DNA from 2 places in the Marinomonas sp. GJ51-14 genome. Region 2 is predicted to be linked to the other one. Evidence: riboswitches for the same ligand, from Rfam matches in the RefSeq annotation. Region 2 holds a riboswitch; the other holds the start of a gene.
What was found. A riboswitch is a leader RNA that binds a small molecule or an ion and turns the genes downstream of it on or off. The one in region 2 is predicted to bind thiamine pyrophosphate.

Region 1: linked by a shared signal. The riboswitch ahead of thiD (bifunctional hydroxymethylpyrimidine kinase/phosphomethylpyrimidine kinase) and the one ahead of thiB (thiamine ABC transporter substrate binding subunit) in region 2 are both predicted to bind thiamine pyrophosphate.

What each region holds. Positions count from the first base shown of each region.
Region 1 covers NZ_CM147879.1:3,553,983-3,569,283, forward strand. Annotated here, with positions in the region: gene AC0L3Y_RS17160 (hypothetical protein) at 39-326, opposite strand; gene AC0L3Y_RS17165 (hydrolase) at 420-959, opposite strand; gene AC0L3Y_RS17170 (pentapeptide repeat-containing protein) at 999-1,589, opposite strand; gene AC0L3Y_RS17175 (acyl-CoA thioesterase) at 1,789-2,208, shown strand; gene AC0L3Y_RS17180 (GNAT family acetyltransferase) at 2,231-2,680, opposite strand; gene AC0L3Y_RS17185 (DUF2127 domain-containing protein) at 2,681-3,154, opposite strand; gene AC0L3Y_RS17190 (dicarboxylate/amino acid:cation symporter) at 3,332-4,645, opposite strand; gene AC0L3Y_RS17195 (methyl-accepting chemotaxis protein) at 5,015-6,607, shown strand; gene katG (catalase/peroxidase HPI) at 6,768-8,963, opposite strand; gene codB (cytosine permease) at 9,302-10,555, shown strand; gene AC0L3Y_RS17210 (PucR family transcriptional regulator) at 10,555-11,802, shown strand; gene codA (cytosine deaminase) at 11,811-13,067, shown strand; gene AC0L3Y_RS17220 (cupin domain-containing protein) at 13,081-13,515, opposite strand; TPP riboswitch at 13,823-13,929, shown strand; gene thiD (bifunctional hydroxymethylpyrimidine kinase/phosphomethylpyrimidine kinase) at 13,997-14,860, shown strand; gene thiO (glycine oxidase ThiO) at 14,857-15,301, shown strand, end outside.
Region 2 covers NZ_CM147879.1:1,861,758-1,877,058, reverse strand. Annotated here, with positions in the region: gene AC0L3Y_RS09025 (DMT family transporter) at 1-50, shown strand, start outside; gene AC0L3Y_RS09020 (thiamine ABC transporter ATP-binding protein) at 91-789, opposite strand; gene AC0L3Y_RS09015 (hypothetical protein) at 776-1,207, opposite strand; gene AC0L3Y_RS09010 (ABC transporter permease subunit) at 1,144-2,367, opposite strand; gene thiB (thiamine ABC transporter substrate binding subunit) at 2,379-3,392, opposite strand; TPP riboswitch at 3,464-3,582, opposite strand; gene AC0L3Y_RS09000 (3-deoxy-D-manno-octulosonic acid transferase) at 3,605-4,876, opposite strand; gene msbA (lipid A export permease/ATP-binding protein MsbA) at 4,833-6,617, opposite strand; gene hldE (bifunctional D-glycero-beta-D-manno-heptose-7-phosphate kinase/D-glycero-beta-D-manno-heptose 1-phosphate adenylyltransferase HldE) at 6,618-8,045, opposite strand; partial or broken gene AC0L3Y_RS08985 (AGE family epimerase/isomerase) at 8,144-9,276, shown strand; gene AC0L3Y_RS08980 (glycosyltransferase family 2 protein) at 9,361-10,173, shown strand; gene AC0L3Y_RS08975 (FAD synthase family protein) at 10,230-10,643, opposite strand; gene AC0L3Y_RS08970 (CDP-glycerol glycerophosphotransferase family protein) at 10,658-11,725, opposite strand; gene AC0L3Y_RS08965 (sulfatase-like hydrolase/transferase) at 11,751-13,103, opposite strand; gene AC0L3Y_RS08960 (DUF3413 domain-containing protein) at 13,136-13,591, opposite strand; gene AC0L3Y_RS08955 (nucleotide sugar dehydrogenase) at 13,647-14,816, opposite strand; gene AC0L3Y_RS08950 (hypothetical protein) at 14,986-15,301, shown strand, end outside.

The DNA.
Region 1 (15,301 bases), 1.7 Mb from region 2:
GCTTTTCATAAGCTCTGATTTAGTAAATGAAGACAAGCCTATTCACTTAACAATGCAGTCCCTTCTACTTCCAGTACCGTTTTCGCGTCTGTGCGTTCCATGATTTTTACCAGTGCAGATTGAATCACTTCGTCTTCACGCACGTCTTCTTTGCTAGCAAAGCGCTGTTCTTGTGGTTCTGCGCCTTCTTCTAGTAAAAACGTCACCACGACTTCTGTTGCTTTGTTTGCGGTTTCACCGAAGTAGGCAAATGTGACTTGTGGATAACCTTTAAAACCCATTTTAACTTTCTTTGCGATACGTTTTTTAGATTTATCTAAATTCATGCTGCCTGCCTAAAGGAAATGGTGTTACTGTGAGTAAGATAATTGAATTAAAACACAAAGCGCCTTGATTCGGATAATTATCTGAATTTCCAACTATTTAATTAAACTTAACGCAGCTTTAAACTCTGTGGATTGACAATCACCAATCAGTTCAAACAGACTCATTTCTAGACAGGTTATCTCTGCGCCCTTTCTTGTTAACTTCGCTAACGCTAATTCTTTATTATCCGATGAGCGAGATGAAATGCAGTCACTAACCAATTCAACCATATAACCCGAGTTCATTAAATCGAGCGCCGTTTGATAAACACAAATATGTGCCTCAATACCAGCGATAAGCCATGTATTTACTTTAGTTCTTTCAACTGCCGCAGCAAATTCAGGTTCACCGCAGCCACTAAATGCATACTTTGAAATAGGCTGAACGGAATCTAAAGCCACTTTTAAAGCAGGAACCGTTTCACCCAATTTTTCTGGATTTTGCTCCAACCATAAAATAGGCAGACCTAACAATTTTGCAGATTGAATTAGTTTTACAAGGTTAGCAATAACTCGTTCACTGTCATGAACGATTTCCGCCAATTTGCCTTGAACATCTATGATAACTAAACCCGTTTTTTCTTTTCTTAACATAGTTGGCCTCTTCTTTTTACATAACCTTTTGTAAACCAATTAGACTAATTTAATACCCAATGATGCCAGCAAACTAACAGCCTCATAGCGGTCAAAAGTAGCGCCTTTCAGCATATTTTTTGTCACATCTATATCAAAATTGATAGCTCCATTAAAATCGGCATTGGATAAATCAGAGTTTATAAATAAACTGTTACTTAAATCCGTTCCAGAAAATCGTCCACGGGAAAGAGTTGCTTCTCGAAAATCTACATCATGAGCACGACACTCATCAAATACAATGCCAGATTGTTTTAGTCCATAAAAGGATGATGCATTGATCAAACACCGTTCAAAGTGAAGTGCTGCACCTAAATCTAAGCCTCGCCAGTAAGCTTTCGTCCAATCTACGCCCAGGACCTTAGAATCATAAAACTTAACATCTGAAAATTTAGTATTTTTAACTCGTATGGCAGTCAACTTACATTTAACAAAACGACAATCTTTAAATGTGCAGCCATCAAACATAGATTCAGAAAAATCACAGGACTCAAAAGTACAATTTTCAAATACCCCACTCACCAAGGTATCTTGTACCATAACAAGATCTTCGAATTTTTGAGTATAGTATTCATTTTTATTTTCTAGCATTTTTTTCCGATTCCTGATGAACGTATTTACAGTCTATTGGCCTATTCTCATGGTAACCCGTTCAAAATAAATAAACAGTTATGTTATAAATAACACGTCAAAACGCTAAGACATGTCAGTAAATTTGAACGTTTTTGCCATATGCTTCTTTTACTAAGAAAAGTAACCTTTTTAGACAACATAATGAGAAGGAAGAAGGATGTTAAACATAATCCAAATTAAAGTCCGAGGGTATCATTTGGATATCTTCCAACACGTTAACAATGCCCGCTATTTAGAATTTTTAGAAGAAGGTCGTTGGGCATTTTTTGATGAGTTTGGTGCTAATACAGAACTAATGGAGCAAGGCTTAGCTTGGGCTGTAGTTAACATCAACATTGACTTCAAAGCGGAAGGTAACTTTGGAGACATACTCGAAGTACATACTCAATTTTCAAAATTGGGAAATCGCAGTGTCACCATGAAGCAACGCATTGTAAATGCTAAAACAGACACACTGGTTGCTGAAGCCGATGTTACTTATGTCTGTTTTTCGAAAGAGAAAAAAGCCGCCGTTGCATTACCTGATGATTATAAAATGAAAATTCAAAAAGCCCTCGAATTAAAATCAGAGGATTAATTAGTAAACATATAGGGAAACGTTAATCATCTTTTTCAAGGCGTTTCCCTAACCCTAGAACATTGTCATCTCCATAACCTAACTCAGCATAGAATGCGATTACAGCCTGATTAGCATGACGAACTTGCAGGTTAATTTTAGGGCACCCTTTAGCTTGAATACGTGATTCAACCGCCGCCATAATCATCTGACCATACCCTTTCCTTTGACGGCTTGGACTGACGGCTAAATAATTAATCCAACCTCGATGACCTTCATACCCTCCCATTACAGAAGCGACAACAACCTCTTTTTCCTCTTCTCCAGATTCAACCTTAATATTTTCTACACCTACAAGGAATAGATCAGCATCGACTTTGAGTTTACGGTCAATGTCCTTATCAGGATCATTCTGAGGTGTCACCAAACCACATTCTCGCCATAATGCAATTAGCGGTACTCTGTCTTCTTCTTTATATGCACGTATCTTCATTTAAGGTTCACTACGAATTGATTGTTTATTCTTTACACCACGTTTTAAAACCCTAAATAAATAGCCAGCAATAGCAAGATTAATAACCAAGGCTGACACACTAAAAACATTGAGATCTTGATAGATGGCATACAATTCAAAAGGGATATAAAGCGATGCGGTAATAAAAGCAAACCATTCAATCCAAAGTAATTGATTCCAAAGCCCATAAGCTAATACAAATCGAAAAGCGCCATAAATAAGAGCAACTAAAGTTACTAAAATTAAACTGTTATTAGAAATCTTGTCGACCAACATCAAAACGATTGTAGGGTAATGACCGACAGGAGATATCCCCCATTTTAACATGAAATCTAACATTATCTGATGAAGATCTTCGCCAACCAAAGCATTAACGCCAATGGCTACGGATAATGCGAGTACCCCTTTAAAGCCCTCTAATAACGCAATGGCATTTAACCCTTGAAATTTCATAGTGACTACTTTGTTGCTAAAAAATTAGAATAAACGAAGAAAAAGACAAAACAAAGTCGTTTCCGTTTTATTTTAAATACTAGAAATAAAGTAGAAGACCTTTGCTTGAAAACAAAAAGGGAAAGCCCATTGCACAGAAAAATGCAGGCCTTCCCTTTTTTTGCTTACGGTTTTAGATTATTTGCTATGGCTACGAATTACACCTGCTTCAGGATTATCAAAAATTGTCATGTCAATTTTATCCTCACCTTTCGCCACAATGGCTGAAACGACAGCATCACCGGTAATATTAACAGCGGTTCGACACATATCCATTAAACGGTCGACACCTAACAACAGACCAACGGCTTCTACAGGTAAACCAACTTGCGTCAGCACCATAGTTAACATGATCATACCAACACCGGGAACCCCAGCTGTACCAATGGAAGCGAGTACTGACATCAATATAACCGTTAAGTAACCACTTAGGCCCAAATCTACACCATATACATTGGCAATAAAAACAGTCGCAACACCTTGCATAATCGCAGTGCCATCCATGTTAATCGTTGCACCAAATGGCACAGTAAAAGAACCAACAGACGGATGCACACCAACTCGATTCGTCACCGCATCCAATGTCACGGGAATAGTGGCATTAGAACTGGCCGTTGAAAATGCAAAGGTCTGAGCCGATCTTATCTTCTTCAAGAAAGTCAGCGGGCTCAAACCGGTGAAAAGTTTCAAAAGAACCATCAAGGTAATAAAGCAATGGAAAGCCAATGAACCAAGTAACGCCGCCACGTACCCCATTAACGGAATAAACATAGCCGGGCCATTTTCAGCAAAGGTTTTGGCAATCAAGAAGAAAACACCATAAGGTGCAAATGACATGACGATTTTCACCAAGTTCATCATTAAGTCATTCATGAGCATAGCGCCATCTTGCAGGGGTTTACCTTTATCACCTAACATCAGAAGCGCAACGCCTACTAGTACCGTATAAAATATAATCGGTAGCATGGAACCATTTGCCATGGCTTGTATAGGGTTGGTTGGAACAATATTAATTAATACATCCACAAGTGATGGTGCGCTTTTCGCTGTCACTTCTTTCATAGCAACAGAGCCTTGTTCAAAGCCTGCACCTATATTTAATAATGACGCTAATAATATGGCTGTAGCAATCGCAATCGCTGTAGTTAATAGGTAAAAAATCACAGATTTGCTACCAACACGTCCTAAGACACGAACATCACCAATACCAATGACACCACAAATTAAGGAAAAAACGACCAATGGCACAACTAACATCTTCAGTGCCGAAACAAACATTTTTCCTACCGTTTCAAAAACGCCGTAGACAAAAAAATCAGCTATGGCGTTATTACCTTCTTGGACAACACCATCGACACCAAAACTAAAGTTCACTAATAGGCCAAGGGCCAAGCCTAGTAGCATCGAATACACAATTTTTGTTGTTAAGGTTGCGGAATACCACCAACTCATATTTAACTCTCCTTATTTTTCAAATTATGACGAACATTATAAAATTCTGTTATATGAAGTAAACACAAGCTTTAGGCAACTCAGAACGGCTTCTGTCCATTTAAAATAGCTTCATATTTTCCTCATCTTATATAAATCTAGCTTATTTTGAGCTAAAACCTGTCATATTTTGTAAACATTGCTTACACATTCCTGTCAAATACTATAGCTTTGTATATTCATCGAGTATGGTTTAGATATACAAAAACAACAGATCATAGGGGTATCCCTTTTTATCCTGGAGTGTTACTTATGTTTAGATCGTTAAAAGCCCAAATATACATGTTTGCTTTTGCCCCCTTTCTTTTAGTGGCTCTTGTAGGCATTTTTATGCAAATAAAAACTCTCGACACAATCAATCAGCAAGTTTCACAGATTTCAGAAGATGCCATTATTGAAGTTGAGAAAAGACGCCTGGTCACGGTTATCGATTCTTCTTTAAGTATTATCAAACCCTATCTTGATATGCCCGGCAAAGAAGGCTTAGAAGATGCGTTAGCACTCCTTTATAACTATCGATTCGACAACGATGTAGGTTACTTATTCGCCTATGACGGAGAAGGTACACGTTTAATGAGTGGTTCTGGGGTTGGAGTTGGTGGAAACTTTATTGATTCAAAAGACAAACTCGGTAACTTTATCGTCAAAAACATACTCGCTGCTGCCAAATCTGGCGAAGGCTTTACTACCTATTATTTCCCTAAAAAAGGGGAAACAGAACCTTCAGCAAAATACAGCTACTCCCTATGGATTGATAAGTGGAACGTTGCAATCGCAACTGGCTTCTTTATCGATGGCACAGAAGTAATGTTGAACAATATAGACAACTCACTTAAAAAATCCCAACAATCTAGCCTCTTTCAAAACTTATTAGTGATATTAGGATTGGCTGTTTTTGTTGCTATCGTCGTATTCTTTTCCGTTCGACTCATGCTGACTGCACTTACGTCTCTGCGTGATGCAGTGGAAGATTTAGCAGATGGTGAAGGTGATCTAACCGCCACTTTACCTGGAAGCTCATTAGATATCTTGGATGATATTTCTAGCCACTTTAACCGTTTCTTAGCATCAATGGCTGGCGATATAAACAGTTTAAAAAGTGCCTGTGATCAATTAAACGAAGTCGCCTCTGTATCAAGACAACAACATAAAGAGCTTGCCCTAGCCTCTGATAGACAAGTTCAAGAAACTGCTAATACAGCAACAGCCATTGAAGAAATGTCTACAACAGCAATGGAAATTGCCGACAACGCCGAACGTACACGAACTTCGGCTGAAAATACTGACGCTGAAGTTCAAAATGTGCTTAAACAGGTCCAAATATCGGGTGAAGAACTTAATGCATTGAACGGCGTATTAGCCAGTGTTGAAGAATCTATCCAAGAGCTAGGTGGCAACGTTGAAGAGATAAATTCAGTTCTAAGTGTTATCCAAGGCATTTCCGAACAGACTAACCTACTTGCATTAAACGCCGCTATCGAAGCAGCACGTGCTGGTGAACTTGGTCGAGGGTTTGCGGTGGTTGCCGATGAAGTACGAAATCTTGCTCAACGCAGCCAACAAAGTACCGTTCAAATTCAAACGATTCTCGATAAACTACAGCTAAGCGCTGAAAAAACTATTCAAGACATGAGTAATACAACTGAAAAAAGAACCGCTGTTATCGAATCTATGGACGCGATTACACACATCATCAATTCAAGCTCTGAGTCTATTAAACAACTCACCAGCATGAACGTCGATGTTTCAAATGCTGCTAGCCAGCAGTCCTCTGTAGTAAATGACATGGCTCAGAATATCAGTGGTATAGCAGATCTTGCGGATTCGATTGGTAAGAGTTCGAAAGAAACCAGCGTTCAGTTCTCTCGACTTGAAGAGCAATCCAAACTTATTCAACGTGTAACAAGTAAGTTTAAAACCTAATCGTTAAATTGTTCTAAAAAGCCTCATCATGCTGACTATAGTTTGTTTGATGGGGCTTTTTTTATGCCTAATTTTTTGTCATAAACACCTAAATATCACCCATAAAAAAACCCCGTAATCTTTTCAAATTAAGGGGTTGGGTGTTGGTAACACTAGGAGATTAAGCTAGATCGAAACGATCCAACTCCATTACTTTCGTCCATGCTGCAACAAAATCTGTCACAAAACGATCTTGTGCATCATTGCAAGCATATACTTCAGCAATAGCGCGAAGTTGAGAGTTCGAACCAAAGATTAAATCTGCGCGAGTCGCTGTCCACTTCACCTCGCCAGTTTTACGATCTTGACCTTCGAATTCATCCTCTTCTTCAGATAAAGTCGTCCATTTGGTCGCCATATCTAATAAGTTAACAAAGAAATCATTCGTCAATGTTTCTGGAGTTTGAGTGAATACACCATGAGCAGACTGCTCAACATTCGCACCCAACACTCGTAAACCACCAATCAGCACTGTCATTTCTGGAGCAGACAGAGTTAATAGCTGAGCTTTATCTAACAACATTTCTTCCGTTGATACTGTGTAATTACCTTTCTGGTAATTACGGAAACCATCCGCAATCGGTTCAAGAACAGAAAAAGACTCTACATCTGTTTGCTCTTGAGAAGCGTCTGTACGGCCTGGAGTGAAAGGTACTGTGATATTTTTACCAGCTGCTTTCGCGGCTTTTTCAACCCCTGCCGCACCGGCAATAACAATCAAATCAGCAAGAGAAACCTGCTTAGCAGAGTTCCCACGATTGAATTCCGCTTGAACCGCTTCAAGTGTTTTCAATACCGTAGACAATTTCTCAGGTTGGTTTACTTCCCAATCTTTTTGAGGTGCAAGACGGATACGAGCACCATTCGCGCCACCACGTTTGTCTGAGCCACGGAAAGTAGAAGCCGACGCCCAAGCTGTTGAAACTAAATCAGATACGGACAAACCTGAAGCAATGATTTTTGCTTTAAGATTTGCAACGTCTGTCTCATTAACTAATTCATGGCTCACTGCAGGGACTGGGTCTTGCCAGACAAGCTCTTCTTTCGGCACTAATGGACCAAGGTAAGAAGCAATCGGCCCCATGTCACGGTGAGTCAATTTGAACCACGCACGAGCAAAAGCGTCGGCAAATTCTTCTGGATTCTTGTGGAAGCGACGAGAAATTTTTCCGTACTCAGGATCCATGCGTAATGCAAGATCACTGGTAAACATAATAGGCAAATGCTTTTTCGTACTATCGTGAGCATCAGGTACATTCGCTGCAGAAGGGTCTGTTGGAACCCATTGAATGGCACCTGCTGGACTTTTCACAATATCCCAATCGTAACCAAATAAAATATCGAAGTAGCCGTTATCCCATTTTGTTGGTGTACTCGTCCAAGCACCTTCTAAACCACTAGAAATCGTGTCAGCGCCGTTTCCAGTACCCTGAGAGTTACTCCAGCCAAAACCTTGTTCTGCAATACCAGCAGCTTCTGGATCTGCACCTACCTGTGCCGCATCACCTGCGCCGTGAGCTTTACCAAATGTGTGACCACCAGCAATCAAGGCAACGGTTTCTTCATCATTCATCGCCATACGAGCGAAAGTATCACGGATATCACGAGCGGAAGCCAAGGCACTTGGCTCGCCATCTGGGCCTTCTGGGTTGACATAAATAAGGCCCATTTGAACCGCAGCTAAAGGATTTTCTAGATCACGTTCACCTGTATAACGATCATCATCTAACCAAGTTTTTTCTGTTCCCCAGTAGATATCATCTTCGGGTTGCCATACATCCACTCGACCACCACCGAAACCAAATGTTTTCAGCCCCATGGATTCTAATGCACAATTACCAGCAAGAATCATTAAATCTGCCCAAGAGATTTGACGGCCATATTTTTGCTTGATAGGCCAAAGTAAACGACGTGCTTTATCAAGATTGACGTTATCAGGCCAGCTGTTCAGTGGTGCAAAACGCTGTGAGCCAGACGTCGCTCCGCCACGGCCATCGGCAGTACGGTAGGTACCTGCACTGTGCCACGCCATACGAATAAAGAATGGACCATAATGTCCGTAATCCGCTGGCCACCAATCTTGTGAATCTGTCATCAACGCGAATAAATCTTGGCGAACGGCTTCAAGATCTAATTTTTTAAATTCTTCTGCATAGTTGAAGTCTTCACCCATTGGGTTAGATTTTTTAGAGTGTTGATGCAAAAGGTTTATATTCAATTGGTTTGGCCACCAATCTTTGTTTGCTGTACCACGTGCTGCTGACTGAACTGCTGGGGTTTCACCGTGATTAAAAGGGCATTTACTTTCATTGGACATAAGGAACTCTCCTACTCGCTTTAGTAATATGTTTTATTTAACTTGTAATAGTTATAATCTTTAACAAAGCAATTAACTAATAAATAAAAACTAACATTGCGATAGTTTCGGTAATCCCTCACTGCTTACTGCTGTTTATTAGTGCATGGTATTCATAAAGAATAGCTTAATGGCAATAGATAGAAACTAGGTGTTGTGTAAAGCGCCTAAGCATTTCTTGCAATGTTTCGTTATCTCGCCATAAATAATCTTATTAGTGACCTATGAGACAAAATTGGTTCATTAGTTGCTTAGACTTTAAGGAAGCTATGTTGGCTTATTCATTATGGGAGATGACTATGACGCAATCAGATTATCCGTTAGTTGAGGTACCGCAAAACAAACGCCGTGGTTTATTGCCAATGGCAGCCATTTTGCTTGGCTTTACCTTTTTCACAGCGACCATGTGGGCTGGCGGAACACTAGGAACGGCTTTTTCTTTTTCAGAATTACTCTTGGTAATTTTTGTTGGTAACTTGCTGCTTGGAACTTATGCTGCTTTTTTAGCATACATTGCCTATAAAAGTGGCTTAAACAGTGTCTTAATGGGACGGTTTTGCTTTGGTGAAATCGGCAGTAAATTATCCGATTTCATTCTCGGCTTCACTCAAATTGGTTGGTATGCTTGGGGGACTGCAACACTCGCGATTGTCTTAGTAAAAATCACCAGCATTCCAGAATCATGGCAAACACCATTAATGGTTTTATTTGGCATGGCATTTTGCATTACTGCAATGATCGGCTTTAGAGGTATGGATTTACTCTCTCGAGTTGCTGTACCAGCCATGCTAATTTTCATTCTTATCAGCCTTTATACGGGCCTTGTCGATGTTGGTGGTGTTTCGGCATTAATCGGAATTGAACCAAGCCAGAGTTTAAGCTTTACTGCCGCGATTACCATTGTCATTGGCACCTTCGTAAGCGGTGCAACACAAGCAACTAACTGGAGTCGTTTTGCAAACAGTGGGAAAGTAGCTGTTTGGGCGACTATGGCGGCGTTCTTCATCGGTAATGGTTTGATGGTGTTAACGGGGGCACTGGGTACGCTAATTTATCAACAAGCCGATATCGTTGATGTCATGCTTGCACAAGGCTTTTTAGTGTTAGCTGTTCTTATGCTGTTCCTCAATATTTGGACGACTCAAGACAATACGATTTATAACTTTGCAGTGGCGGGTTGTAACCTTATTCGTACTGATAAACGTCGTACCGTAACGGTTATTGGTGCCGCAATCGGGACTGTGATGGCCGTATTTGGTATGTATAACTTCTTGATTCCATTCCTGATTTTGTTGGGTACTTTTATTCCACCTATTGGTGGTGTCATCATGGCTGATTTTTGGTTACGTCATAAAGGTAAATACCCATTACTAAAGAATACAAAGCTACCTGACTTCAATTGGGTTGGACTTGGTTCTTATGCGATTGCCTCTACTGCAGCGTATTTTTCACCTGTTGTGCCACCTATAGTCGGTGTTTTTGTTGCAGTAGTTGTATATGGTGTTTTAACCTCATTACTTCAGACTCAAACAAAAACGGTCTTAAACAATTAATGAGTATTTGCTGTGCTGATATACCACGTTTACCCGGCCTTGAAAGCATCACCTTTCGAGCGGGTTTGACAGGAGGCCAACGTATTGTTCGTTGGCCTTATGTGGCAGAAAATGATTCGATTCAACCTTGGGTCAGTGGTGGAGAATTGGTTTTCGTCACTGGAATAAATCATCGTCGCAACGAAAAGAACCTCTGCCAACTTGTCAAAGAAGCAGTAAACAGCAATGTCGCTGGACTGGTCATTTTGACCGGCCCAGAGTTCATACAGCAAATTCCCAATAGCGTGCTAGAACTCGCCAATAAACATCAAATTCCACTATTAGAGCAACCCTATAGTTTAAAAATGGTATTGGTGACCGAAATTATCAGTAATGCCATTGTTCAAGCCAATTTACTGGGAAAATCCGTTCGACTTTTTTTAACAAAACTGATTAATGGTTTCGACCATGCTCCTGAATTAATTCACCTAAGAGCAAATGATTTGGGCATCACTGACTCAAATCCATTTTCTGTTTTAGCCATTCGAATGACTCAAACGGATCTGAGTACAGAAGATTCAACACAACAGTTCCTTCATTTACATCAAGCATTAGAAGAACATCTAAGCAGAATACTCAAGCGTAGAGGTATCACTTGGCCAGTACTCAACCATGAGAAAGATCTTTTAGCCATTTGGCCAACGGCCGATATTGATACAACTGAACTGTACGATGAACTAGAACAAGTTCTCACACTCTTACAGAAGAGCTTTCCACAAACCGTACTTTGCATTGGTATAAGTGAACGCAAAACAGGATTAGAAAAACTTGCTGATGCCACAGAACAAGCACGCCAAGCGTTGCACTTCGCTATAAAACATCAACACCAACGTATTTTTTTCTATGAACAATTAGGGATCGCACGTTTGTTTGCGGCTATTCCTAATCGTGGTTTATTAGCAGACTTCTGCAAACAGCATTTAGGAAAGCTGTGCTTTGCGCGAGATAGTGCGACACTTGAGATGAAAGCGACACTAAACCATTACTTCAACCATTTTGGTCACCAACAACACACAGCCGATGCCATGGGTATTCATAGAAATACCTTGAGTTATCGCCTTAGCAAGATAGAACAGCGCTTAGGCTATTCATTACAAGACCCTTTTTTACGACTCAACTTACAAAACGCCCTATTGATTGAACAAATATTATTCCATCATCACGATATTGAAGAACAGACTGATCAGCTTGATAGTCACAACGATTGAGGTTTCCTATGCAAATTATTAACGCTCGTTTACGCCAACAAACAGAGTTATTTAGCTTACACATTGAAAACGGCCACTTTACCAAAATCGAAAAACAAGACGGCACACTACCCTCTTTAAAATCTGCCACAGAAGTATTAAATGCTGACGGCAACCTTGTCTGTGCGCCTTTTGTCGAACCTCACATTCACCTTGATGCAGCACTCACAGCTGGTGAACCTGAGTGGAATCAAAGCGGTACACTGTTTGAAGGCATTGAACGCTGGAGTCAGCGCAAGCCTATGCTGAATGAAGCTGACATTCGTAAACGCGCTCTGTCTACCATTGAACTTTTAGTACAAAACGGTGTACAGGCAATTCGTACTCATGCAGATACAACAGACCCAACCTTGATTGGTGTTCGCACTTTATGTGCCCTACGAGATGAATTGAAAGGTAAGATAGATTTACAAGTCGTTGCCTTCCCACAAGACGGTATGTTGTCGTATCCCAATGGTTTAAAACTCATGGAAGAAGCCCTAGAAATAGGAGCTGACGTTGTAGGCGGAATTCCCCATTTTGAATACACCCGAGAACTGGGTGAACAATCCGTCAAGAAAATCATCGAACTGGCAAAAAAGTATGATCGTCTAGTGGATGTTCATTGTGACGAAATCGATGATCCGAATTCACGTTTTCTTGAATTTTTGGCTTGTGAAGCCTTGTTCCATGACATGGGCGACAAAGTTACCGCGAGCCACACAACGGCGATGCATTCTTATGATAATGCCTATTGCTCGAAATTGTTTCGTTTATTAAAAAATTCCGGCATCAACTTCATTTCCTGCCCGACAGAAAGCATTCATCTACAAGGTCGATTCGATACTTATCCAAAACGCCGTGGTGTTACTCGGGTGAAAGAGTTGCGTGAAGCCAACATCAACGTTTGCTTAGGACAAGACTCTATCTTCGATCCTTGGTATTCACTAGGCAATGGCAAACTGCTACGCACCTTAGACTTTGCCATGCATATCTGCCAAATGATGGGCTACAAGGATTACGAAAACGCGTTAGACATGATCACAGACAACAGCGCGAAAACCATGCGTTTGGAAAATTACGGAATCAAAATTGGAAACCCAGCGAACTTCATATTACTAGAAGGCTTTGATGATTACAGTGTGCTACGTAAGCAAGGTGAAGTGCTGCTGTCAGTACGCCATGGAGAAATCATTATGCAACGTCAGCCAGCACAAATTACCAGTAAACCTTGGATGACAACATAAAAAATCAGCTTAACTAATCACCTAATGAAGAGAGTTTAATATGCACGGCAGACAAGGCTTGATCGCCTATTAGCTCTGCCGTGTGCCCATGAATCTGATCATTAAACACTTCATCTGCCTGTAAACAATCTTGAGCAATAAACATATCTCCTGCCGTGAAGTCTCGATAATCCCCATTACGCAATGTGATTCGTAATATGCCTGAGCGAATGATAATCAAAGTAGGATCGCCTGCCACATGCCACGAACTAAAGTATCCAGGTTCACTTATCCGATGACGAAAATTCAAAGCATCCATTCTGTCAGTGATAAACAAACCATTATAGTTTTCTAGGGAATACGTAACATCCTTAAAAACGGAATACCCTGTCCCATTCCTATATTCACTCTCTGGGTTGTTATTTATGGTAATAGGTGACGATAAAACAGGAACACTAATCTGATTCAATGCGGATACCTCCTAAGAAATACAATCTAAGAAATACAATAGCTTCATAACAATGGTTTTCTGTATTTGTCATGCACAACAAAGATGACTTTCACTATAACAAATACGACCTTTTGGCGAAGAGAATTTTAATCAAATTAATTTCCATCAATTAAACTTTAAAAAATAAATTGAATTATTTTTAATGACTTTTAATGCATAAAGTCGACATTTTAAAGGATTATAGCGAATTTTAGAGGATTTAATATTATTAAAAAAATAAACATACCGCTTGTAAACTAAATTTAAGTCTTCTATGCTGTCTCCAAATTGTCCGTCGGGGTGCCTAGTTGAATTAGGCTGAGAGATGTATTTCATTAACCCGGTGAACCTGATCCGATTAGTATCGGCGTAGGGAACGGATGCGATGTTATGCAGTCTTCTTATGCATTTTTTCGTGCACTCATTCCCTATGTCGCCTGATAAAAACTGGGTGATATACATGTCTCGTCTTTTAGACAAAACTGATTCAAACACAACTCCAATTGCGCTAACCATTGCCGGTTCTGACAGTGGTGGCGGCGCAGGTATTCAAGCGGATTTAAAAGCTTTTTCTGCTAATGGCGTGTATGGCGCCAGTGTCATTACTGCTGTAACGGCACAAAACACTCAAGCGGTTACTGCGGTTCATCCTATTCCTATTGATGTTGTGACCGCACAAATTACCGCAGTTCTTGACGACTTAAATGTTCAAGCCATTAAAATCGGCATGCTTTTCTCCAGTGATTTAGTAATCGCTGTGGCGAATGCGTTAAAGAATTTTCAAGGGTTTGTGGTGTTAGATCCTGTGATGATAGCCAAATCTGGCGATGCACTTTTACAGGTAGAAGCCGTTAATGCGTTAAAATCCGAACTTATTCCCCGAGTCGATCTACTGACACCAAATTATCCAGAAGCGAAAGTTTTACTGGGTTTATCACCTCACGATGCCTTTGACGATAGCCAATTAACTTCCCACGCTTTCGACCTGTTACAGCTTGGCGCTAAACACGTTTTATTGAAAGGCGGACACGGTGAGAGTGACACTTGCACCGATGTTTTAGTAAGTACCAATTCCGAACCACTCACTCTTCATGCACCACGTATTGCCACTCAAAACACCCACGGCACAGGTTGCACCTATTCTTCCAGCATTGCTGCTTGGTTAGCCAAAGGGGCGAGCATGTCCCAAGCCGTTGAGCAATCCCACGCTTATTTACACCGTGCAATTGAGTGTGCGGATCAGTTAAAAATTGGCTCAGGCCATGGGCCAGTTCACCATTTCCATCGTATGTGGGAAACAGAGAGTCAGTGGGGGAAAAAATGAACACATTTACAGAACAAGTTGTTGTATTAGGCGCTGGCGTGGCGGGTCTTTGTGTTGCGACGGAATTAGTCGCACGAGGCATTTTTCCAACGGTGATAGATCGCCAATTGGAGCCAGGCCCTGAATCTTGCTCTTGGTGGGCTGGCGGAATGCTTGCACCCTATTGTGAAGTTGAAAGTGCCGAGGAAGCCGTGCTGCATTACGGCAAAAAAGCCGCAACTTGGTGGCAAAAACACACAGATGTGGTTGAGCATCAAGGGTCATTGGTATTGGCTTTAGATCGTGACCAAGCAGATCTAAAACGTTTTGCAAAGCGAACTCAAGCTTATGATGTTTTGGATGCCGATGGAATAACGGAACTTGAGCCTGATTTGTCCGGTCGCTTTTCACGAGGCTTATATTATCGTGAAGAAGCACACTTATCTCCACGGGATGCATTGC
Region 2 (15,301 bases):
TGCTGCATAACAAACGAGCGTTACATAACAAACAAAAACAAACGATTTGATATCCATAAGCCGTCTACAAATACAATTAGACGGCTTTATTTAATTATTAGAAATACCAAAATAATGCGAAAACAATGGATGTGCAGGCGTTTGACTTAAAACAGACACAGGCTCATGAGCCACAACCCTTCCTTTCTCAATCAAGATCACATTCCCACCAATCAGACTTGCCTCTTGTGGTAAATGCGACACCAACAGGGTTGTCAGTGAAAGCTCTTCTGTCACCTCTTTGACGAGATTCAGCATTTCTTCACGCAATGCAGGATCCAAAGCACCAAAAGGCTCATCCAACAATAATATCGGCTTATTTCTTACCAATACCCTGGCAATCGCAACACGCTGCGCTTGCCCACCAGACAAAGCCTGTGGAAAACGGCCTGATTTATCAACAAGCTGAGTTTTTTCTAGAGCCCAATCAATCCTACCTTTCTGTTCAGCATTGAGAGACAAAGAAGGCGCTACACCAATTGCCACATTTTGCCAAACCGTTAACTGAGGAAAAAGATTATCACTCTGAAATAACGTAGAAATTGGTCTTTCATAAGGCGCTAAAGGCAATAGTGATTCAGTGTTAAAATTCAATTCTCCATGCCCATCTAGAAAACCGCCAAGAAGATGCAAAAGCGTGCTTTTGCCTTCCCCACTCGCACCTAATAAAGTTGTTACACCTGGTGATATATTCACATGATAATCTGCATGAAAACTATCCCAACTGTATTGGAGTTTAATGTTTAACATTTTTTTTGCCTCCGATAAGTCGAGATGACAGATAAAATAAAACCAAACAAATAGCAATAAGCACCACAGCAACACAAGCGCCCTCTTCCAATCTATAAGAACCTATAAGCTGGAAAAGATACAAAGGCAAAGACACCAAGCCTTGGCTACCAAACAAAGCGATTACGCCCATATCACCAAGAGATAGCAACAAAGCGTACCCAAATGCCTGCGCCACAGACTGGCGAATGAGAACCCACTCCAAACGCCAGCGAGACCAATTGCGAATACCCAAACTCAAATACACATTCCGAAACCGACGCTCCTGTTGATATAAAACAGGCATCAAAGCTCTAAGTACAAACGGCAATGCCATCACAGCATTGACCCAAACAACAATCCAATAACTCGACTGAAGCCCCCAGCCAAAATCGCGCAAAAGCAAAAAAGCCCCGTCGCGATAACCAAGCCAGGAACCATCAAAATCATATTCCCGAGATGCTCAATTTTATTGGGCAAAAAAGTCAAATATTTACGCCCCACACAAAATCGAGCCAAAACACCAAAACAGACACCTAACAATAGACTTACCGCAGCAGCGGGTAAGGCAACTTGCAGCGAAACCATAACAGACTTCCACAAAGAAGAAGACAATAGAGTTTGAATAAAAACGGCAGAAAATACTGGATCAAAGATCGCGAAAAAAGGCGGAATAATTAAGACAAAAACACACAACATCGCCAAGCCATCTGTGACCTTTGCCCATAAAGAATCCTTCAAAACATATCTTTCAATGGACAGTAAACTCACATCTTGACGGTTTACAGGCGCAATACGATAAACAATAACGGCAAACAAGGTGCATATCATCACCTGCATCAATGCAAAAAAACTGGCTTGACTAAGGTCAAAATCAAATCTCAATGCCTGATAAATAGCCACCTCTAAAGTACTTGATTTTGGTCCACCACCTAAGCTTAATACCACCGCGAAGCTAGAAAAGCACAGCATAAAAATCAATACAAAAGCACCGGGCAAAGCCTTTTTAATATAATGCCATTCAATTAAACGAAAAGCGGAATAACGAGAAAAACCTAATTGGGATGCTTGGCGCCACTGACCGGAAGGAATCAAATCATAGCCTTGCAACAAAAGACGCACGGCCAAAGGCATATTAAAAAATACATGAGCAAGTAAAATTCCCGTCAGACCGTATAAGGGAATTTGAATACCAAATAACTGACTGAGCCAACCTGTACGGCCATAAACAACGACCAGACCAAGAATAGCTACTATTGTTGGAACAACCATAGACACAGAAAACAGCTGTAACAAAAACGCCCGCCCATAAAACCGTCGATGAGCAAGACATGACGCCACTGGAATCGCAATTAAGATACTGATCCCACTACTCAGCAAAGCTTGCCACAATGAAAAACGTATCACACGCCAAAGATAAGGCTGAGACAGATAGCCAAACCAGTCGGATAACTCGCTATAACGCAAAAGAGCCGCCAAACTGGCAGCCCCTATTAATAAGAAGAAACCAACGCCTAAAATAGCAGGTGCTAACCCTTGATATATACGCAAAGAAAACACGCTAACAAATCTTATCTAGTCGTTGCATTCAACCACTCATTAACCCAAGCCTTACGATTTTTTGCTACCTCTTGCGCTGACAACACCAAGTTCTTCGTTGGCTTTAAAGCACTATCGAACGCCTTGGGTAATTTTTCAGGAAGAGCAATGACTGGTAACATCCAGTTTCCAGTTGGAATAATCGATTGAAATTCTGGTTGCAGAATAAATTGCATAAAGCGCTTTGCCAAAGCTTGATTCGGTGCGCTCTTCATCATCGCAGCCACTTCAATTTGCGGATAAAGCCCTTCTGTTGCGGTTACAGCTTTGTACTTGTTATCGCCTTCAGCAATGATGTGGTACGCAGGAGAAGTCGTATAACTCAGTACCAAATCCGCCTCACCTTTTAAGAATAAACCATAAGCATCAGACCAACTTTTTGTCACTGTGACTGTGTGGCTAGCCAAGCTTTCCCAAGCATCTGAAACATCATTACCATAAACAGATTTCATCCATAACAAAAGACCTAATCCTGGCGTACTGGTTCTTGGATCTTGGTAAATCACTCTAAGGTCTTGGTTCTCGACCACTTCCTTCAAACTAGTTGGAGGATTGCTCAGTGTTTCCGAGTTATAAATAAAAGCAAAGTGCCCTTGGTCAAACGGAACAAAGGTTTTGTCGTCCCAACCACCAGCAACTGTTACTGCAGATGTGTTTACAGAGTGGTTTGCCAATAAGCCTGTCTGCTTTGCCGCTTCCATTAAATTAAGATCAAGCCCCAACAAAACATCAGCTTGAGATGATTTACCCTCTAACTGAACTCGCGACAAAATACCAACAGAAGAATCTAAAGCCACGAAGTTCAATTCACAATCACATTCTTTTTCAAAATTTTCTTTGATTTTAGGACCCGGCCCCCAATCAGACGCAAATGCATCATAGGTGTAGACATTAAGCGTTTCAGTCGCCGATGACGCAGAAGAAAAAAGCACAGCCAAAGATAACAAAAAGGCTGTAGAGGAAATTGTTAACAGGAATTTAGTCAATGTGTCGCTCCTAAAAAAAGTGAGCGGCGTACAGGAGAAACGGCAAGATGCTATTTTGTTATTAAATCAAAAAGCCTTTGCTACCTCGATTCCTACGCCAGCATGATCTGGATCAGGTTCGGTGGGTTAGCGGACAATTCCGCTTCTCAGCTTTAGTTTTTAGAAAACTAAAGCACCCCATGAGATAATGAACGCTTATTGTAAAGAGTCGATCAACGGAAGTCTATTTCAGTTAGCACTCGAGTAACAGCACCCTGATTCCTTTCAGCAAAGCGCAAAGCAGCTTGACCCATTCGATAGCATTGTGAAGACTGCCCCGCCAAAGTAATGACTGCTTCCTCCAGTTCACCTTCATCTGAACAAGATACTGCTCCCTTAACTTGCAGAAGCTGATCTGTAATTTCTAAGAAATTAAAGGTATGAGGTCCTACTAAAATGGCTTTACCTAATAAAGCAGGTTCGATTGGATTATGCCCACCACGCTTAACCAAACTTCCACCAACAAAGGCAAGATCTGAAGCCTGATAATAATGCATCAGCTCCCCCATTGAATCACCAATCACCACATCAAAATTTGACCATTGGTTTGGCGGCGTTTGACTACGTAAGGCGACCTTATCAAAATATTGTTTTGCCAATGCATAAACCACATCAAAACGTTCAGGGTGACGAGGAACCAATACAAGCAAAGCGTTAGGTTGTTTTTGTAAAAGCGCCCTATGGACGCTTAATAAAATTTCATCCTCTCCATTATGAGTACTGGCTCCAGTCCATACAAATCGAGCACCTAATTGTTGACGCCAATCATCCTGTAAAACCTCAGGAGATACTGAAAGATCAAATTTAATACTTCCTGTTACCAATACTTTTTTGGCACCCAACATCTCAAAACGCTTTGCATCATCTTTAGCATGAGCCAAAAAACAATCGGGTAATTTAAACAGAGGTCGAGAGACTATAGAAAACTTTTGATACCGTAAAAAAGAACGCTCACTTAAACGAGCGTTAACAACATCAACTCGAAGATTATGTTGTTTTGCTTGATTTAATAAATTCGGCCAAAGCTCTGTTTCGACAATAAGAAGATGCTTACAGCTAAGTTGCTTAAGTGCTCTCTTTACACTGAAACGCCAATCCATAGGTAAATACCTATGTTCGGCAAAAGGAAAGGTTTTCTCTACCTGTTCAGCCCCTGTGGGTGTCATAGTAGTGATCAAAAAACGATGATTAGGGTGTTGTTCACGCCACTGAATAATAAGTGGCCGTACGGCGAGCACCTCACCAACAGAAGCACAATGAACCCATAAGTCTACTTCTATTAAAGGCCAAAAACCTAAAGCCTCTTTAGCTCGATAATGACTATATTTTTTTGAAAACGCCGTATTTTTAATAAAATAACCGGCGTTAACAAGAACAATAAAACACGATACAACCACATAATTAATCTGCAGTTTCTGTAAACTGTTTATTGTGAAGCTGTGCATAAGCGCCGTTCATCGCTAAAAGTTCACTGTGTGAACCTTGTTCGATAATCTCTCCATGATCAATTACCGCAATAATATCGGCGTTTTCAATCGTTGAGAGACGGTGTGCAATAGCAATTGTTGTTCGATTTTCCATCAAACTATCTAATGCCGACTGTATAGCTCTTTCAGATTCGCTGTCCAAAGCAGATGTAGCTTCGTCCAAAATAAGAATTGGGGCATTTTTTAGTATAGCTCTTGCTATGGCGATTCTTTGTCGCTGACCACCAGATAGAAGCACACCATTTTCGCCGACCATTGTATCTAAACCATGATCTAATTCTTGAATAAAGTCCCAAGCATTAGCTGCTTTAGCGGCACCAATAACGTTTTCATCACTCGTGTCACGCAGGTAACCGTAGGCAATATTTTCACGAATCGTGCCATTAAAAAGCACAACCTGTTGATTCACTAAGGCAATATTTGAACGTAGATCTTTAAGGTGATAGTCCGCGATAGAATGCCCATCAATACACAACTCACCTTCATCGATATTATAGAAACGAGGTATCAGATTAGCCATAGTTGATTTACCGCCACCAGAACGCCCAACCAAGGCTAATGTTTTTCCAGCAGGTAAAGATAAATTAATCTTTTTCAACGCCAGCTTATCAGCCCCTGGATAACTAAATGACATAGAATGCCACTCAATATCACCTTTCAAGCGATCAACAGAAACCGTACCTGTATCAGGTTCTTCTTCCATATCAAGAAATTCAAAAATACTATGTGATGCAGCAATCCCTTTTTGCAAAGTACTGTTCACATCAGTTAATTGCCGAATGGGCTTACCTAACATGCCAGCAGCCGTCAAAAAAGCAATAAAGTCACCTGGAGTCATACCTGAACTAATAGAAGGACTCAGTGCAAACCAAATCAAAATTGCCATAGCAAAAGCAAGAATAAACTGCACAATAGGCACATTTAACGACTTTGTTTTTTCCATTTTTAACTGTGATCGTTTGTTTTCATGAGCTGCTTTATAAAAGCGCTCTGTCTCATACTCACTTCCACCAAATATTTTAACAACTTCATGCCCTTTGATAGCTTCAGATGCGACATCCGTCACTCCACCCATGGCATTTTGAATACGCGTACTCAGCTTACGAAAACGCTTAGAAGCATAAGAGACAACCAAGCCAATCAGTGGAATGACCAACAAAAACAGTAAAGATAAACGCCAGTTCATATAAATCATGTAACTAAGTAAACCAACGACAGTTAAGCCTTCACGCAACAACACTCGAATTGCCTGAGTAATTGAACCAATCACTTGTTCTGTATTATAAGTTAATTTGGTTAACAAACGACCAGTAGGAATAGAGTGATAATAGCTAGATGGCAATAAAACAAGTTTATCAAACATACTTGTTCGTAAGTCGAATACGACATTATTGGCAACTTTAGCCATAAAGTAGCCACCAAGAAACGTTCCTATTCCTCGAATAATAAAAATACCTAAAATAGAAAAAGGTATCAGTAAACGACTTTCGGTAATTTTCCCATCAGAAACGACATCAACAATGTGCTTAAGCAAGGCTGCTAAAGCAGGCTCCATAGCAGCATATAATATGTACCCTACGAAGCTTAATAACAAATACCCCCACGATGGGCCCACATAACTAAGCAGGCGAAAATAAATTTTCGCACCAGATGTTGGAGCCTTGTTAGTAGAGGATTCAGAAGTCACTTTATCTTGCATTTACAGGTTCGCTTTTTCAATAATTGATGTTGTCGAGTAACCGTCGACAAAAGACAACACTTTCACTTCACCACCGTTTTTTATCACATGTTCAGCACCAACGATGGTTTCTATACTGTAGTCTCCACCTTTTACAAGTACATCTGGTGACAGTAATTCTATTAATTCCTTGGGAGTATCTTCATCAAACCAAGTCACCCAATCTATGGCGCCAACGCCTTCTAAAACAGCCATACGATGTACAAGATCATTTATAGGACGTTTTTCACCTTTTAATCGCTTTACTGATGCATCGGTATTCACTGCAACTATTAATCGATCTCCAAGCCCTTTAGCTTGCTTCATATAAGCAACATGACCTGGATGTAAAATATCAAAACATCCATTGGTGAACACCACCTTTTCACCGTTTACTTGTGCAAGCTTTATTTGTTCTAGCAACTCACCAGGAGAAAGCACACCAAAATTAGTAGAATGGGAACGTTTATACATTATCCCTTCCAATTGATCCGCTGTAATAAAAGCCGTGCCTAGCTTACCAACTACATAACCAGCAGCTTGATTGGCATATTCTATGGCATCCGTAAAACGTTTGCTGGTCACATAAATCGCAGTTAAAACAGCAATAACAGTATCACCGGCACCTGTTACGTCATACACTTCTTTGGCTGAAGTCGCTAAAGAAAACGGCGTTTTATTGTCTTCAAATAAAACCAAGCCATCTTCACCACGGGTTACCAATAAAGCTCCCCAACCAAACTTATCTCTTAACGCTTCGCCCTTCTGTTGAATATCTTCATCTGAAAGACATTCACCAACAATGGTTTCAAACTCTACAAAATTTGGTTTAACTAAGGTTGCACCACGGTAAATGGAAAAATCGTCACCTTTAGGGTCAACAAAACTGGGGATATTAGCATCATTAGAAAGCTTGATGAGAGCTTGAACATCTGCTAAACAGCCCTTGTTATAGTCAGAATAAATAACCGCATCCGAACTTGGCAAACACTCTTTCACCATCGCTGCAACAGAATCATTTTGAGACAGGCAGTCTTCACGCTCTTCAAAATCCAAACGAATTAATTGTTGATGACGGCTCATCACTCGTAATTTAGTAATGGTTGGCAACCGTTCTGAACGAACAAAACGACATGTTACGCCAGAAGACTCGAGGCAACGTTCTAATGCTGCTGCATTTTCATCATTACCTACAACACCAATTAGAGTGACTGAAACACCTAATTTGGCAAGACCTAAAGCCACGTTAGCAGCACCGCCTGGGCGATCTTCTATATTAGAGACTTTCACAACTTGCACTGGCGCTTCAGGGGAAATACGAGAAGTCCCCCCATGCCAATAACGGTCTAACATAACATCCCCAACTACGAGGATGCTCTTACCTTTAAAATTCAAATACGAAGAGTTCATAGCCACATAATAATCGATTTTTGATGGCGGTCATCTTATCATACTCCCTCGTCAAGTTGGACATACTCAATATCACATGAAATAAGGCTATTTACCTCATGCTGAATTCTTCACTTTCTAACTGCCAATCTTATCTCTTCGAGCAACTTCTGCAGAACTGGGCGCGATATGGAATCAATAAAGAACAGGGCTTCAGCTATGAAAGCATGAACCATGATTGGACAGTCAACCCTACTGGTCGTATTCGACTATTAACTCAATGCCGCCAACTCTATACATTTAGTCATGCGTATCAACTTGAAGAGAAAGAAGAATGGAAAGCAAAACTCATACCGCTCTTTGATTTCATCATAGATCACTACTTTATCGACAAGCGTTGGATTTTTTCTTTAAACGACGATTTGTCTGTGCAGGACACACAGTCAGATGCTTATGCCTTAGCGTTTGTTCTCCTTTCTTTTAGTCACTACTATCAAGCTACACAAGATAAACGTGCACTGGACTACATGAAAGACACACATCATTTTTTGATTAAACACATGCAAGCCGAGCCCGGCGGTTTTTACGAAGCCTATCCCATTAACTCAGATCAAGTTCGTCGTCAAAACCCTCATATGCACTTATTGGAAGGCTACATTGCAGCTTTTAATACAACACAAGATGAAGAATACAAAGAAGTCATTACATCATTACTAACACTCGCATTTGAACGGTTTTACGACAGAAAAACAAAAACCTTACGTGAGTTTTTTCTTCGGATTGGAAGCCTCATTCGACGACAGGCAACCAAATAGAGCCGGGGCATCATTTCGAATGGATATGGTTGCTTTATAAAGCCAATAAAATAGTACCCAATACAGACTATATAGACTTAGCACAACATTTATGGTTAACCGCCACTCGCCACGGACTAGCTGCTAATGGCGGCATATATAACCAAATAGATGGCAGTACATACCAACCAATCGATAAAGAAAAACGCATTTGGCCTATTACAGAGTATTTAAAAGCCATTACCGTTATTCCCATTGGCAAAGAAGAAAAGAATCATCGAATCGAAGGTGCCCTTAGTTTTTTACAAGACTACTATTTCTTGGAAGATGGTACTTGGAATGAATACCTGAATGAAGACAATACACCAAAAGACTACCCACTACCGGGCACTAGCAGCTATCATATTTTTCTCGGCCTAGCTGAAGTGATAAGATGGGCCAATATAACTAACAAATAAAGACAGTGATTGTGAGAGGTACTTTTAAACAAAAAAGTGAGACTCCGATAACTGTAAGACTCAAATTTAATATTAGGCAAACCAATGAAAACAAGCATTGTCTTTACTACTTATAATTCACCCGCTTGGTTGGAAAAAGTTCTTTGGGGATTTTTTACTCAAACGGCAACAGATTTCGAAATTGTGATTGCGGATGATGGCTCTCGTGATGATACTCGAGAACTAATCAAGAGAATGCGAAAAGAGACACCGATTACTATCAAGCATATTTGGCAAGAAGATGATGGGTTTCAAAAATGCCGTATTATGAATAAAGCCATTCTTGCTACTGAAGGCGAATATCTAATTTTCACAGATGGCGATTGCATCCCAAGAAAAGATTTTGTTGAACAACACTTAGCTCTTTCAGAACCTAACACATACTTATCAGGTGGTTACTTCAAATTACCCATGGACATAAGTCAGGCAATTACAAAAGAAGATATTATCAGCCAGAGAATTTTTGACGTGAACTGGCTAGTTAGCATGGGACTTAAGAAAACTCACAAAACCATGAAACTCACCGCATCAGGTGTTTGGGCATCATTTTTAAATAAGATAAGCCCAGCCCGTCCTACTTGGAATGGGCACAGCGCATCTTGCTATAAAAAGCATATCTTGGCTGTAAACGGATTTGAAGAAACTATGCAATATGGTGGGCAAGATTGTGAATTTGGAGATAGACTAATTAACTACGGCCTAAAAGCAAAACGTATTAGATATTCTGCTGTTTGCGTTCACTTAGACCATAAACGTGGATATATCACGCCTGAAATGCTTGCAAATAGTCGCTCAATAAGAGAAGACACAAAGAAAAATAAAGTAATAAAAGCGAGAGTAGGATTAGAGCAATACTAGAAAAATTTAGCTCAGCCAATAAAGTACAGATATGTTCTCATATCTGTACTTTATCTTTAAATTTTGTTCAGAATCTCCCTTAATTTAGTACTAGAAGTATGAGCAGTGTATGAAAAATAATGTATAGCTACATTTAACTTCTTAAAATCTTCTTCTATTTGATTCCACTTATCTGTGCCTTTCCAATCATCACCAACAAACATCTTATCAAATTTTAGGTTATTCCAAGCTTCTTCTTTATCATAGTTAACCTGTGGAACAACCTCGTCTACAAACTTTATTGCCTCTACAATCTCCATTCGCTCCTGAAAGGGGATAATAGGTTTTTTATTCTTGGCTGACATACATAGTTCGTCACTTGTAACACCAACAATTAAGTAATCACATTCCAGTTTTGCACGTTTAAGAACATTCAAATGTCCAATATGAAATAAGTCAAAAACGCCCGTTGTATACCCAATAGTTTTCATATAGCACCTAAAAATTACATATTTTGCATTAGATAATCGACAATTCTTTTACTAGCAAAGCCATCTGTTTTTCCAGCTAATTTCTCAGACAACTCCAATCTAATAGGCTCCAGCTCTTTAGGGTTTTCCAGCTGCCTTATTACCATAGATTTGAGGTGTTTATAGCTCTTTGCATGAACAGCAACATTTGCATAGTCACCATAATCCTGATCCATTCGCCTTTTAAATTTATAGGAAAAAATCCCACGATAATTCCATCTCAGCTTCAAAAAATCACACCATATTACAGGCTTATTCAACAAAGCAAATTCAAATAGTGCTGAAGATGCATCACTTATAAGTACATCTGAGACGGCAAAAAAAGGTAATAAAGAATAATCTTCTGTTTTAGCCAAATATACGTTATCAAATTGAGACCATTTCTGAAGCAAGGCTAGCTGCTTTTTATACGTTTTTTTCGTAATAGAAAAATAATGAGGTTTTATTATAATATTGAAATTTTTAAATTCAGCAGGCCATTGAGTCGGGAAACGCTCAATACTACTAGGATAAAAAGTAGGTGCATACAGTATGGTAGGAAGATCATCATTTAGTCCATAATCCTTCGACAGTGAAAGGCTCGACACTTCGCCATTCAATATAGGATCTAACTTACAAAAGCCAACATCGATAAATGTATCATCGGGGTACCTATTAGCGAGTCTTTGCCTTCTATACTCACCCTCAACGAATCTAACTGTCATAGAGCTGTTTGATTTGCTGTAATAACTGGCTTTTGGACCTATTCCATGACCCAATTGGGCACTCTTAGAAACTTTATGAAGCTCATCCAAGTAAGCAAAAGTATTTGCAAAGAAAACCCAATCCGCTTTCTCTACTTGATAGAAATCAGCTGCCTCAAGATCATTTTTTACCCATTTAGAAGATAAACCATGATCATTTGCGATTTTTTTAATAATGTCATTATGAATACTCTCATAAAAAACAAATGTTGTAACAACGCCAAGTTTTAGTAACTCATTATGCACAGGTAAATATTGAGGTAGATAATATAAACTTTTGGTATCGAAAATAACTTTCATAGAAAATTCTCAAATAAATCTAAAATCACTTAGCTTTAAATCGGCTCAACTCTTCTAAAATGGTTTTAAGATGAGAAAAATTAGGCTCTTCGTCTTTTTTAGCGCGATTGCTTGAATCTAAGTATTGGTATTGCCCACTAGCACCTACTTCAAGAATACTGTCTCTCGTAATCATTGCATAAGCAGCATAACTAGAAGCAATTAGCCAATCGCGCTCCTTTTCATGCTCATCAAGTAAATTTATACCTGTTGTGTAATGAACCAATGGACTCTTTATACCAAGATAGTTTTGCATAATAGTAGGTACAACATCGGCATGGCTTGAAAGGTAATTATTTATGTTAGGTGTTTTTGCGTTAAGACCTGGACCAATAATAGCAAAAGGAACTTTCACCTGCGCTGATGTAAAGTTACTATTATGCCCCCAATAATTTAACTTATTGTCGTTAAACTCTTGACCATGATCTCCTGTTATAACAAGTAAGGTATTAGCTGCATCACCAGATTTCTTCAATTCATCTAAAACTGTTTTCGCCAGATCATCCACATATTTCACACTCGTTTTATAACGATTTAAAAACGGAAGTGGATCCATATCATTGTGAAAAGTTAGGTAGTTTACACTATTTAACATAGGCTGATATTGTTTCGTATAATCATCCGGGAAATCATAACCATGGGGAGCATCATAAAAAAGAAACGAAAACGCTGGCTTAGATGTATCTCTATTTTTATACCATTCAAGCCAATCTTTTGTGAGACTAGCATCTCTTTCTGAAGGCGAGTTCCCATGAGATCTTAATCGTAAATCTCCTACTTGAGAGAAAACAGTGCGATTGAATTCCGGATCCATTAAAGAAGCAGATGCAAAAACACCTATGTCATACCCTAGATTTTGAAGTCGATCCAGAAAAACCGGAGAACGCTGATTAGACAGCACACTTTGCCAATAAGTACCTGGGATACCATAAAAAAGACCAAAAATACCAGTACGTGTCGAATTCCCAGTCGACATGTGGTTATTAAAAACTAAGCCTTCTTGCGCTGCATTCCATAAGTTTGGAGTATTCTCTGCGTTAAATGTATCAAAACGCCAAGAATCTATAACTAAAAACATAATATTAACCGGCTTATCAACGGTAGAAAAAGCAAGTTTATCTACTGGATAAGCCAAGTCACTACTAATTTTCAGAGATAAAGACCGTTGCTTTGCCAGTGCCTTTTCATCAATCCAACCATGCTTTTGCATAAAGCCATTTGCCGTTGCTGGCTGGAAAAGAGGTAAGTAATTTTTAACCATCATCACAGGTTGATAAGCGTTCGCTGCAGCCCATACATGAATAAAATTACTAACAAAGAAAGAAAAAACAAATAGCATGGTTAACGGTTTATATTTATTTTTAACTTTCTCTATTTTTTTCTATTTTCTATAAAAAAACATAACTTATATTCAAATAAAATAATGAGTAAAAAAAACAAAAGGGAGAAGAACAGAGAGGAAGCAGAAAAATCAACTACATCACCAGATAAAACAAGCTTCAATACCACTTCATTGATATGAAAACGGTATTGAGAAAATACAAAGGTATCAATCACAAGTAAACATAAAGAAAATGATGCAAAAAAACTAACTAAAAAATAGAATATTCTCTTTGGCGCAATCACAAAAATGACACATAAAACACCTACAATAGTGCCTAAGAGTGACATCTGACCAACCAAACTAAATACTATAAAACTGACACCGATTACATCGGTAGGTAATTCTGGTAGAAAGAAGAAATAACGAATTGCTATTAAAATAGCAAAAACAATATTTATTTTTAAAAAAGTAAAATATATCGACAATTTATTTTTATATTCCAATTTTCAAATCCTTTTAGATTGATGTATCTGTATTTTCATAACTACGGCATGACCCCTAAGAATCCACACCAAATAAATCGCGAGTGTAAACTTTTTCTTTCACATCAATCATATCGTCAGTCATACGGTTAGCAACGATTACATCTGAAATTGCTTTAAACTCATCTAGATTCTTAATAACTCTAGAGTTAAAAAAGTTATCTTCTAGCAAAGCTGGTTCATACACAATAACTTCAACACCTTTCGCTTTGATACGCTTCATAACACCTTGAATAGCAGACGCTCTAAAATTGTCAGAACCTACTTTCATAACCAAACGATAAATACCAACGACTTTTGGGTTATTCTTAAGAATCGACTCCGCAACAAAATCTTTACGGGTAACATTAGCATCAACAATAGCTCGCACTAAATTGTTCGGCACCTTATCGTAGTTAGCAAGCAGTTGCTTTGTATCTTTAGGGAGGCAATAGCCACCGTATCCGAATGAAGGGTTGTTGTAATGACTTCCAATGCGAGGGTCCAACCCAACACCTTCGATAATTTGTCGGCTGTTTAGATCATGAGATTCGGCATAACTGTCTAACTCATTAAAAAACGCAACTCGCATTGCTAGGTAAGTGTTCGCAAATAACTTGATGGCTTCGGCTTCAGTAGAGCCAGTTAACAAAACATCAACGTCTGTTTTTTCAGCTCCTTGCACAAGAAGATCAGCAAATACCTGTGCTCTATCTGATTGCTCACCAACAATCACTCGGGAAGGATATAAATTATCATGGAGTGCTTTTCCCTCTCGTAAGAACTCAGGAGAGAACAATAAGTTATTAGTGGCGAATTTTTGACTTGCGGACTGAGTGAACCCAACAGGAACTGTGGATTTAACCACCATTATGGCATTAGGATTAATTTTAATGACGTCTTGGATAACAGATTCGACATGACTTGTATTGAAATAATTAGTCTCTGGGTCATAATCTGTTGGTGTGGCAATAATGACATAATCTGCCCCAATGAAAGCTTCTTTTTTATCGAGTGTTGCAACAAAATCAAGCTTTTCTTCCGCTAAATAACGCTCTATATCTTTGTCTTCAATTGGTGATTTTTTATTGTTAAGCATCTCTACTTTTTCAGATACGATATCCAATGCAACAACTTGGTTATATTTTGCTAACAACAGTGCATTAGAAATGCCTACATACCCTGTACCTGCCACTGCTATTTTCATTAAGCTTCACCTTATCGTATCAAACAAAAATTTATCTTTAATAAACATTATTTTACAGCCTAGCCAGAAATTAAAAATGCTTAGTTTAATTTTTTTATATATTTTTCTTAGAAAAACAGCAAAGTAAGACTACGTGAGCTACTCTAAATTTAAAAATAAGGAGTTCTATATGAAGTTTGAACTAGTTGATCGTCAAGGTTACATTCCAGATCTAAACTATGGGGAAGCGAAAAATGAGCTTGCTTGCTTTATTCCTAGTAACTACAGTTTCCGTCAAGTCAGTTACAACAATGGTGAAGGTGAAGCCATCATAGACAATCACACGTGGTATTTTTTCTTCACTCAAGAAGGAATCGGTATTCAATTAATGGATGGCATTGTTACATTAAAAGAAGCTGAACATTTTTTACTAGCAATAAAATCCCACATCTGGGGTGAGAACCATCAACAAGTACAAATATTTATGGCAGGAGTGACACCAAAAT